Regions from separate parts of the Kitasatospora sp. NPDC051984 genome, predicted to be linked through region 2. Evidence: riboswitches for the same ligand, from Rfam matches in the RefSeq annotation. Region 2 holds a riboswitch; each other region holds the start of a gene.
The links. Region 2 has a riboswitch for thiamine pyrophosphate ahead of ACIHEI_RS07060 (purine-cytosine permease family protein). Riboswitches for the same ligand answer to the same signal wherever they lie in the genome.
Positions count from the first base shown of each region.

Region 1 (3,269 bases), on a different contig from region 2:
CACCTCGGTGCGGAAGCGGTCGGGGGTGAAGTCTGCGGCCAGCGCGGGGAGTTCGCCGGTGGCCAGGTAGTCGGCGAGCAGGTCGGCGGTGACGGGGGTGAGCAGCACGCCGTTGCGGTAGTGCCCGGTGGCGGCGGCCAGGCCGGGCAGCGCGGTCGGGCCGAGCAGCGGCGCGTTGTCGGGGGAGCCGGGCCGCAGCCCCGCGCCCGTCTCCACCAGCGGCAACTCGGTGATGCCGGGGACGAGTTCGTGCGCATCCCGGAGCAGCTCGTACACGCCGCCCGCGGTGACGGTGGTGTCGTGGCCCATCTCCTCGCTGGTCGCGCCGATCACCAACTCGCCGTCGGCGCGCGGCACCAGGTACAGGTGCTGGCCGCGCACCACGGCGCGCACATTGCGGGACAGGAACGGCGCGTACAGCTTCGGGACGCGCAGCCGCAGCACCTGCCCCTTGACCGGGCGGATGGCCGGCAGCACCCCGTCCGGCAGGCCCGGCAGCAGGTGGCTGCGCGAGCCGGCCGCCAGCACCGTCCGGCCGGCCGTCAGCTGCTCGCCGCTCAACAGGCGGACGCCGAGCGCCCGTTCGCCGTCCGTCACCAGTTCGGCGGCCTGGGTGCGGTGGAAGGCGACGCCGAGCAGCTTGCAGGCCGCGACCAGCGCGGCGGCGAGGCGGCGGCCGTCCACCTGGTGGTCCTCGGCGACGTGCAGGCCGCCACGTATGCCCGGGGCCAGCATCGGCTCCAGCCGGCGGCACTCCCGGCCGGTCAGCCACGTGGACTCCAGGCCCAGCCGGCCGTGGAAGGCGTGCAGTTCGCGCAGTTCCTCGCGGTCGTCGGAGTCCAGCGCGACGGCCAGCGTGCCGGTGCGGCGGTAGCCGGTGTCCAGGCCGGTCAGCTCGGTCAGCTCGGCGGCGAACGCCCCGTAGCGCTCGTTGGACGCCATGCCCAGGCGCAGCAACGGCTCCTCGCCGTACTGGAGTTCGGTGACCGGTGCGAGCATGCCCGCGGCGACCTGGGCCGCGCCGCCGCCCGGCGACGGGTCCACCACCGCGACGCTCAGCCCGCGCTGCGCGGTACGCAAGGCGACGCCGAGGCCGATGATGCCCCCGCCGATCACCAGCACGTCGAAATGTGCCACAGCGCTTCTTCTCCCTTCGCCGGCATGACCCGGATCAGGTTCGGACGGTCGCGGGCCGCCACAGCCCGCCTCTCAGCCCGGTGCGCCGGGCTCCCGTGATAGTTCAGTCCCTCCACTTTAACGCCGGTGCCCCTGCCGACATCAGGCCGGTTAGGGTGGACGCCGTGGCTGAACTGAGGGCAACGGACCGGGTCGTCGTGGTCGGGGCGGGCATGGCGGGCGCACAGGCCGCCCTGAACCTGCGACAGGGTGGCTGGCAGGGCGTGATCACCCTGGTCGGCGAGGAACTCCACCTCCCGTACGACCGGCCGCCGCTGTCCAAGGACGTGCTGCTCGGCAAGACCGACGCCACCGCCTTCGAGATCGACTGGACCGACCTCGGCGTCGAACTGCGCACCGGCCACCGCGCCACCGGCCTGAACGCCGGCGTGCTGCACACCGACCGCGGCGAACTCCCGTACGGCGCCCTGGTGATCGCCACCGGCGCCGACCCGCGCACGCTGCCCGGTCTGCCCGACGCGCGCACCTTGCGCACCGTCGACGACGCGCACGCGCTGCGCGCCGCGCTCACCCCCGACAAGCGGATCGTGCTGGTCGGCGCGGGCTGGATCGGCGCCGAGACCGCCACCGTCGCCCGCGCCCTGGGCTGCCACGTCACCGTCGTCGAGGCCGCCGCCACCCCGCTGGCCGGGGCGCTGCCCGCCGAACTCGGCACCCTGATGACCGACTGGTACGCCGCAGCCGGCGTCGAACTGCGCTGCGGCGTCGGCGTCGCCGGGGCCGCCGACGGCGGGGTGCTGCTCGCCGACGGCACCCACCTGCCCGCCGACGAGGTGGTGGTCGGCATCGGCGCCCGCCCCGCCACCGGCTGGCTCGCCGACAGCCCGCTCGCCCTCGACCCCGACGGCACCGTCCCGGTGGACGACCGGCTGCGCACCGCGCTGCCCGGCATCTGGGCGGTCGGCGACTGCGTCTCCTACCCGTCCGCCCGGTTCGGCACCCGGCTCGCCGTCCAGCACTGGGACCACGCCCTGCACTCCGGCGGCGCCGTCGCCGCCTCGGTGCTCGGCACCCTGGACACGCCCTACGACCCCGTTCCGTACTTCTGGTCCGAGCAGTTCGACCGCATGGTGCAGTACGCGGGCCGGCACGCCGGCGCCGACCATCTGCTGTGGCGCGGCTCCCCCTCAGAGCGCGACTGGACGGTGCTCTGGCTGCGCGACGGCAAGCTGGTCGCGCTGCTCGCCGTGGACCGGCCGCGCGACCTCGCGCAGGGCCGCCGCCTGATCGAACGGGGCACGGTGCTCGATCCGGCGCTCGCCGCCGACCCGGCCGTCCAGCTGAAGGCCGCCGCCGGGTAGCGGGTGGGTAGGCTGGGTGCCGTGAGCAAGATTGATCCCAAGATTGACGCCCTGGTCCCCGCGTGGCTGTACCTGCCCGACATCTCGGAGCGGTGGGGCGTGGTGATCACCGAGGTCCGCGACATGGTGAAGAACCGCACCCTGCTGGCCGTCCGCCGCGGCGCGAACAACTCCCTCCAGGTGCCCGCCGACTTCATCGAGGACGACGGCCCGGTCAAGCACCTGGTCGGCACCCTCACGGTGCTCCGCGACTGCGGCTTCTCCGACGAGGAGATCCTCGAGTGGATGTTCACCGAGGACCCGTCCCTCCCCGGCAGCCCGATCCAGGCCCTGCGCGAGAACCGCGGCACCGAGGTCAAGCGCCGCGCCCAGGCCATGGCACTGTGACGCCCCGGCAGCAACTCGCCGACGCCAAGCTCTACCTCTGCACCGACGCCCGGCGCGAGCAGGGCGACCTGGCCGACTTCCTGGACGCCGTGCTGGCCGGCGGCGTCGACATCGTCCAGCTCCGGGACAAGAACCTGGAGGCCCGCCAGGAACTCGAGTACCTCGAGGTCTTCGCGGACGCGGCCAAGCGCCACGGCAAACTGCTGGCCGTCAACGACCGTGCCGACGTCGCCTTCGGCGCCCGCCCCGACGTGCTGCACCTCGGGCAGGACGACCTGCCGGTGGCCGTGGCCCGCGCCATCCTCGGCGAGGACGTGCTGATCGGGCGCTCCTGCCACTCCGAGGCCGAGGTGGACGCGGCGATCACCGAGCCCGGCGTCGACT
Region 1 covers NZ_JBIUCB010000013.1:22,229-25,497, forward strand. Annotated here, with positions in the region: gene thiO (glycine oxidase ThiO) at 1-1,137, opposite strand, end outside; TPP riboswitch at 1,132-1,244, opposite strand; gene ACIHEI_RS23905 (NAD(P)/FAD-dependent oxidoreductase) at 1,293-2,498, shown strand; gene ACIHEI_RS23910 (Rv2175c family DNA-binding protein) at 2,520-2,885, shown strand; gene thiE (thiamine phosphate synthase) at 2,882-3,269, shown strand, end outside.
Region 1: it holds a riboswitch for thiamine pyrophosphate, as region 2 does, so the genes downstream of both, thiO (glycine oxidase ThiO) here and ACIHEI_RS07060 (purine-cytosine permease family protein) in region 2, are expected to answer to the same signal.

Region 2 (3,269 bases):
CGAGGGTGACGGTGGTCTTGGCGGCCTTGCCGTCGCGGGTGTACTCGACCTCGACCTTCTCGCCGGGCTTGTGCGTCCAGATCTCGCTGACCAGGGTCGGGCCGCTGTCGATGGAGATGCCGCCGAGCTTGGTGATGACGTCGCCGGCCTTCAGGCCGGCCTGGTCGGCGGGGCCGCCGGGGGTGACGGCGGGGGTGTCGCGGACGGGGGCGGTGGCGATCTGGGCGCCGTCGCCGCGGTAGTCGTCGTTGCGCAGGACGCCGAGGATCGCGTAGACGGGGGTGCCGTCCTTGATCAGGGTCTGGGCGACCCACTTGGCCTGGTTGATCGGGATGGCGAAGCCGAGGCCGATGGAGCCGGCCCGGCCGGAGCCGCTGGTGTTCGACTGGATCGCCGAGTTGATGCCGATGACCGAGCCGGAGCCGTCGAGCAGCGGGCCGCCGGAGTTGCCGGGGTTGATCGACGCGTCGGTCTGCAGGGCGTTCATGTACGAGGAGTTGGCGCCGGTCTCGTCGCCGGAGGCGACCGGGCGGTCCTTGGCGGAGATGATGCCGGTGGTGACGGTGCCTTCGAGGCCGTAGGGCGCGCCGATGGCGATGGTGGAGTCACCGATGGCGACCTTGTCGGAGTCGCCGAGCGGCAGCGGGACGAGCTTGTCCTTGGGCGGGTTGTCGAGGCGGATCACCGCGACGTCGTAGCCCTCGGCGCGGCCGACCACGGACGCGGTGTACGAGGACCCGTCGGAGAACTTGACGGAGAGCTTGCCGCCCTTGGCGGCGGGCGCGACCACGTGATTGTTGGTCAGGATGTGGCCCTCGGTGTCGAAGACGAACCCGGTGCCGGTGCCGGACTCGCTGGAGTTCGAGGCCTTGATGGTGACGGTGGACGGCAGCGCCTTGGCGGCGATCCCGGCGACGGACTCGGGGGCCCGGTCCAGGGTCTGGTGGGCGTTGCCGACGCTGACGGTGGTGCTGGTGTGCTTGGTGCCGCTGTCGCCGTTCCCGCCGGAGACGCTCGCGCCGATCGCGCCACCGGCCAGGCCGGCCACCAGGGCGACCGCCGCGACCAGCGCGACCAGGCCGCCGCGCTTGCTCTTGCCGGAGCCGCCGCCCGGAGCGGGCTGCGGGCCGCCCCACGGCGCACCCGGCTCGCCCGGCCCGCCGACGCCGCCCGGACCGCCGGCCGGGTGGCCCCAGCCGCCCACCGGGTGACCGGCGCCGAACGGGTGCTGCCCTTCGCCGGGGACGCCAGGGACGCCCGGGGTGCCCTGCGGGTCGTGGGCGACCGCGGTCGGCGCGAACGGGTTGGCCGCCACGGGCTGGGCATCGGGGGCCGACGCGTAGGGGTTGGCCGGTGCCTCCTGGGCGTGCGGCGGCACGGCCGGGGCGACGGTGGTCGGCGTGTAGGGGCTGGCCGGCTCGCTGACGCTGCCGTACGGGTTCTGGAACGGCGGCGGCGCGTCCACCGGAGCCGGAGCCGGAGCCGGAGCCACCGGCGGGGCCGCCGGCGCGGCGGGGACCTTCCCGAGCTGCATGGTCTGGTCGGACACCGGCGCGGCGGGCGCGGGCGCCGCCGGGGCCGCCGGCAGCACCGGCGGCGGGGCGTCGAGGTAGGAGGGAGCGGGCGCGGGCGTTCCGGCGGTGGCGGCGGCCGCCTCGGTGCCGGTGGCCTCGGGGGCCTTCTCCGGCGGGGTGGTACCACTCGCGTGCTCGGTGCTCACGGACGACCTCCATCGCTGACAGAACCTTGGGCTGCGGTCCGTCGCTCGGTCGGCGCGGCCACAGCCTCGGGGCACAGTTTTTCCTATGCCGGATTCGGACACCGTAAGCGGGCCCCTGAAGAAATCATGAGAAGCCTTAGGCCTCGCTGACATGGACATCAGTGGTCCCGCGATGCGGACGCCGTTCCCCCCGGCCTTGGCGTTCTCCCACCCGGAGGCTAGCCTGTCGCTCCTGTAAACCGAAGAACGTCGCGGGAGCTTGGACCAGCCAGGCTGAGAGTGCGCCGGATCGACCGTAGGGCATGGCGGTGTCGCCACCCCGGTCGAGGGGGCGCTGACCGCCGGAACCTGTCCGGGTAATGCCGGCGTAGGGAGTATCGGCCATGACGGCTGTTCCGTCTGCCCCAATTTCCGATCTTGAGACGGCCGCGCGGGCCGAGGCCCCGCTGACCCTCGACACGGCGCCGCCGCGGACGCTGGATTTCCGGGCGCTGTTCGCGCTGTGGGCGAACCTCGGGGTGAGCCTGATCGGGTTCACCAGCGCCGCGACGGTGCTGGGCAAGCAGGGCCACGAGCTGGGCTTCACCGCGGCCGTGACGGCGATCGTGGCGGGTACCGCGATCGGCACCGCGATGCTCGCGGTGGCGGCGCTGGTGGGCGCCCGCACGGGCGCGCCGGCCATGGCGGTGCTGCGCGGCCTGTTCGGCACCCGGCTGTCGTACGTGCCGACGGTGCTGAACATCCTGCAGTGCGTCGGCTGGGGCGTGTACGAGCTGACGGTGATCGCCTGGGGTGCCCAGACGGTGGCCGGCACCGAGGGCTGGCGCTGGCTGTTCGTGCTGCTGGCGGGCGTGCTGACGACGGTGCTGACGATCTGGCCGCTGGGCGCGATCGCGGTGCTGCGCAAGTACGTGGCCGTCGCGGTCGGTGTGGCGATGGTGTACTTCACGGTGCAGTTCGCCCGGCTGGGCTTCCCGGACCCGGGTGCGGGCAACTGGGACGGCTTCCTGTCGGCGACGGACGCGGTGATCGCGGTGTCGATCTCGTTCGTCCCGCTGGCCGCCGACTACACCCGGCACGCGCGCACCTCGGCGAGCGCGTTCTGGGGGACGTTCTCCGGCTACACGGTGGCCCAGGTGTGGTGCTACGTGCTGGGCGTGGTGGCGCTGCTGCAGTCCGGCGGCGACCCGGAGAAGATCCTCGGCTCGTTCACCGGCGTGGCCGCGGGCTGGGCGTTCCTGCTGGTGCTGGTGCTGCGCGAGTCGGACCAGTCGTTCGCGAACGTGTACTCGACGGCGATGTCGATCCACAACCTGTGGCCGAAGGTGGACCGGCGGGTGCTGACCGGCGGCATCGGCGTGCTGGTGACGGTACTGGCGCTGCGCATCAAGGAGTTCACCGACTCGTACTACGCGTTCCTCGGCCTGATCGGGTCGGTGTTCGTGCCGCTGTTCGCGGTGCTGGCGGTGGACTACTTCCTCGGGGCCGGCCGGCGCGGCTGGAACCTGACCCAGGACGCCCCGGCGCGCTGGGTGATGCTGGCGCCGTG
Region 2 covers NZ_JBIUCB010000003.1:102,378-105,646, forward strand. Annotated here, with positions in the region: gene ACIHEI_RS07055 (S1C family serine protease) at 1-1,720, opposite strand, end outside; TPP riboswitch at 1,962-2,113, shown strand; gene ACIHEI_RS07060 (purine-cytosine permease family protein) at 2,104-3,269, shown strand, end outside.

Region 3 (3,269 bases), 240 kb from region 2:
GCGGCGGCGACCTTGACCCGGTTCGCCTCGGCGGCGGTCTTCAGCTCGGTCTCCCGGGACAGTGCCTCGGCGGCGGAGATCCGGGCGTCACGGTCGGCCTCGGCCTTGGTGCGGGTCTCGTACGCGCGGGCGTCGGCCGGCTTGCGGACGTCCGCCTGCAGCTGCTGCTCCTTGCGGTGCGCCTCCAGCTCGGCGACCTTGGTCTCCTGGACCACGACCTCCTGCCGGGCGGCGGCCTGCGCGAGCGGGCCGGCCTGCAGCGCACGAGCCGCGGCGGTGTCCATCTCGGCCTGGTAACCGGCCTGCTGGATGCCGGAGTTGCGGGTTGCCTCGGCCTTGCGGGCGAACGCCTCCTGCTCGGCCTCGGTGGCCCGTCGGTCCGCCTCGGCGGCGGCGATCCGGGCGTCGCGCTGGACGGCCGCGGCGTGCGGCGCGGCCAGGTTGGTGATGTACCCGGTCGGGTCCAGGATCTCCTGGATCTGCAGCGAGTCGATGATCAGACCGAGCTTCTCCATCTCGATGCCCGAGGCGGAGCGGGTCTCACCGGTGAGCCGCTCGCGGTCGCGGATCATGTCCTCGACCGTCAGCCCACCGACGATGGACCGCAGGTGGCCGGCGAACACGTTGTGCACCCGCTGGCCCATCATCTTCTGCTGGTCCAGGAAACGCCGGGCGGCGTTGGCGATCGACACCGGGTCGTCGCCCACCTTGAAGATCACAACGCCCTTGACGTGCACGGGAATTCCCTGCGACGTCACGCACTCCACGTCCAGCGCGGCCTCGTTCAGGTCCAGCGAGAGCCGGCGCACCGCCTGGACGCCCGGCACCACGAAGGTGCCCCGCCCGGTCACCACGCGGAAGCCCAGACCCTCGCCGTGCTTGGAACCCGAGATCACCAGCGCCTCGTTGGGTTCCGCCACGCGCCACATCAGCTTGAAAAGAACGATCAGCAGAACGAGGCCTGCGACGGCGCCGCCTGCGATGCCGACCAACATCGGCAATCCCCCCTTAGGAGCACACCGGTCCCGTGCTGCGCTTGGGTCGTGCAGAACTGGCGCGGAAACCGGTGGCAGCCGCATTCTCCGCCGTTCCGGATCAGGGGGGAAGGGTCTGGACCGTGGGAACTCTCACTGTCTCAAAAGTGTTGCGGCAGGTTTGTGGAGGCCGTCTGACGTGCAATCAAAAGGGCTCCACGTACACCGTGCGCGGTGGCTGATATTCGACCACCACCACCATGGTGCCCGGCTGCAGCGGCTCGCCCGGTGTGGCGCGGTACGCCAGGAACGCCTCGGTGCCCAGCCGTTCGGGCACGTGCACCATCACCTCGCCGACCAGGCCCGCGCCGATCCGCCCTGTCACCCGCCCCGTCAGTCCGATCACCTGCACGATTCTCCCACCTCGTACGTGGCGTGAACAGCGCGGGCCCACGCGGGAGTTGCCCGCCGGGGGAGGGCCGGGCGCGGGAGTGCGCCCTGGACCGGCGCCGTGACGTGCCCTACGGTGAGGAACCGAACGCAGGCGGACGACGCCTGCGCGGAACGGGAGCTCGGAGCACCGGGCTGAGAGGGCGCTGACGGTACGCGGGCCCGCGTACCACCTGCTGCGCCGACCGCAGGAACCTGACCGGGTAATGCCGGCGTAGGGAGTTGAAGGTCCGATGACCGCATTTTCCGAGTACCCGTCTGCCCGCGAGTCGGCCGCCACCGGGTACCCCACCCCCGCCTGGCGCAAGGCCTACCGCCAAGGCAGCCGCCCCGACCTGCGGGTCCCCTACCGCGAGGTCCACCTCACCGACGGCCGCACCGTCCCGCTGTACGACACCTCCGGCCCGTACACCGACCCCGACCTGCCCACCGACGTCCGCCGCGGACTGCCCGCCCTGCGCGACGGATGGATTCGGCAGCGCGGCGACGTCGAGGAGTACCAGGGCCGCGAGGCCCGCCCCGAGGACGACGGCATCAAGCACACCGCGCCGCGCGGCGGCGACCTGCGCAACCTGGACGCCGTCTTCCCCGGCCGCCCACGCCGCCCGCTGCGCGCCAGGGACGGCGAATCCGTCACCCAACTCGCCTACGCCAAGCGCGGGTTGATCACACCCGAGATGGAGTTCGTGGCGCTCCGGGAAGGCCTCGAACCGGAGTTCGTCCGCGAGCAGGTGGCCCGCGGACGCGCCGTCATCCCGGTCAACGTGAACCACCCCGAGAGCGAACCGGCCATCATCGGCACCGACTTCCTGGTGAAGATCAACGCCAACATCGGCAACTCCGCCGTCACCTCCTCCATCGAGGAGGAGGTGGAGAAGATGACCTGGGCCACCCGCTGGGGCGCCGACACCGTCATGGACCTCTCCACCGGCCGCAACATCCACACCACCCGCGAGTGGATCCTGCGCAACTCCCCCGTCCCGATCGGCACCGTCCCGCTCTACCAGGCACTGGAGAAGGTCGACGGCCGGGCCGAGGAACTCAGCTGGGAGGTCTACCGGGACACCGTCCTCGAACAGTGCGAGCAGGGCGTCGACTACATGACCGTGCACGCCGGCGTCCTGCTCCGGTACGTGCCGCTCACCGCCCGCCGCAAGACCGGCATCGTCTCGCGCGGCGGCTCCATCATGGCCGCCTGGTGCCTGGCCCACCACCAGGAGAACTTCCTCTACACGCACTTCGAGGAACTCTGCGAGCTGCTGCGCGCCTACGACGTCACCTTCTCGCTCGGTGACGGCCTGCGGCCCGGCTCCATCGCCGACGCCAACGACGAGGCCCAGTTCGCCGAACTCACCACCCTCGGCGAGCTCGGCCGGATCGCCCGCGCCAAGGACGTCCAGGTGATGATCGAAGGCCCCGGACACGTCCCGATGCACAAGATCCGCGAGAACATGGACCTGCAGAAGGAGATCTGCGACGAGGCCCCGTTCTACACGCTCGGCCCGCTCACCACCGACGTCGCACCCGGCTACGACCACATCACCTCCGGCATCGGCGCCGCGATGATCGCCTGGTGGGGCACCGCGATGCTCTGCTACGTCACCCCCAAGGAACACCTCGGCCTGCCCAACCGCGACGACGTCAAGACCGGCGTCATCACCTACAAGATCGCCGCCCACGCCGCCGACCTCGCCAAGGGCCACCCCGGCGCCCAGGCCTGGGACGACGCCCTCTCCGACGCCCGCTTCGAATTCCGCTGGGAGGACCAGTTCAACCTGGCCCTCGACCCCGAGACCGCCCGCGAATTCCACGACGAGACCCTCCCCGCCGAGCCCGCCAAAACCG
Region 3 covers NZ_JBIUCB010000003.1:337,633-340,901, forward strand. Annotated here, with positions in the region: gene ACIHEI_RS08105 (flotillin family protein) at 1-995, opposite strand, end outside; gene ACIHEI_RS08110 (hypothetical protein) at 1,180-1,380, opposite strand; TPP riboswitch at 1,529-1,662, shown strand; gene thiC (phosphomethylpyrimidine synthase ThiC) at 1,658-3,269, shown strand, end outside.
Region 3: it holds a riboswitch for thiamine pyrophosphate, as region 2 does, so the genes downstream of both, thiC (phosphomethylpyrimidine synthase ThiC) here and ACIHEI_RS07060 (purine-cytosine permease family protein) in region 2, are expected to answer to the same signal.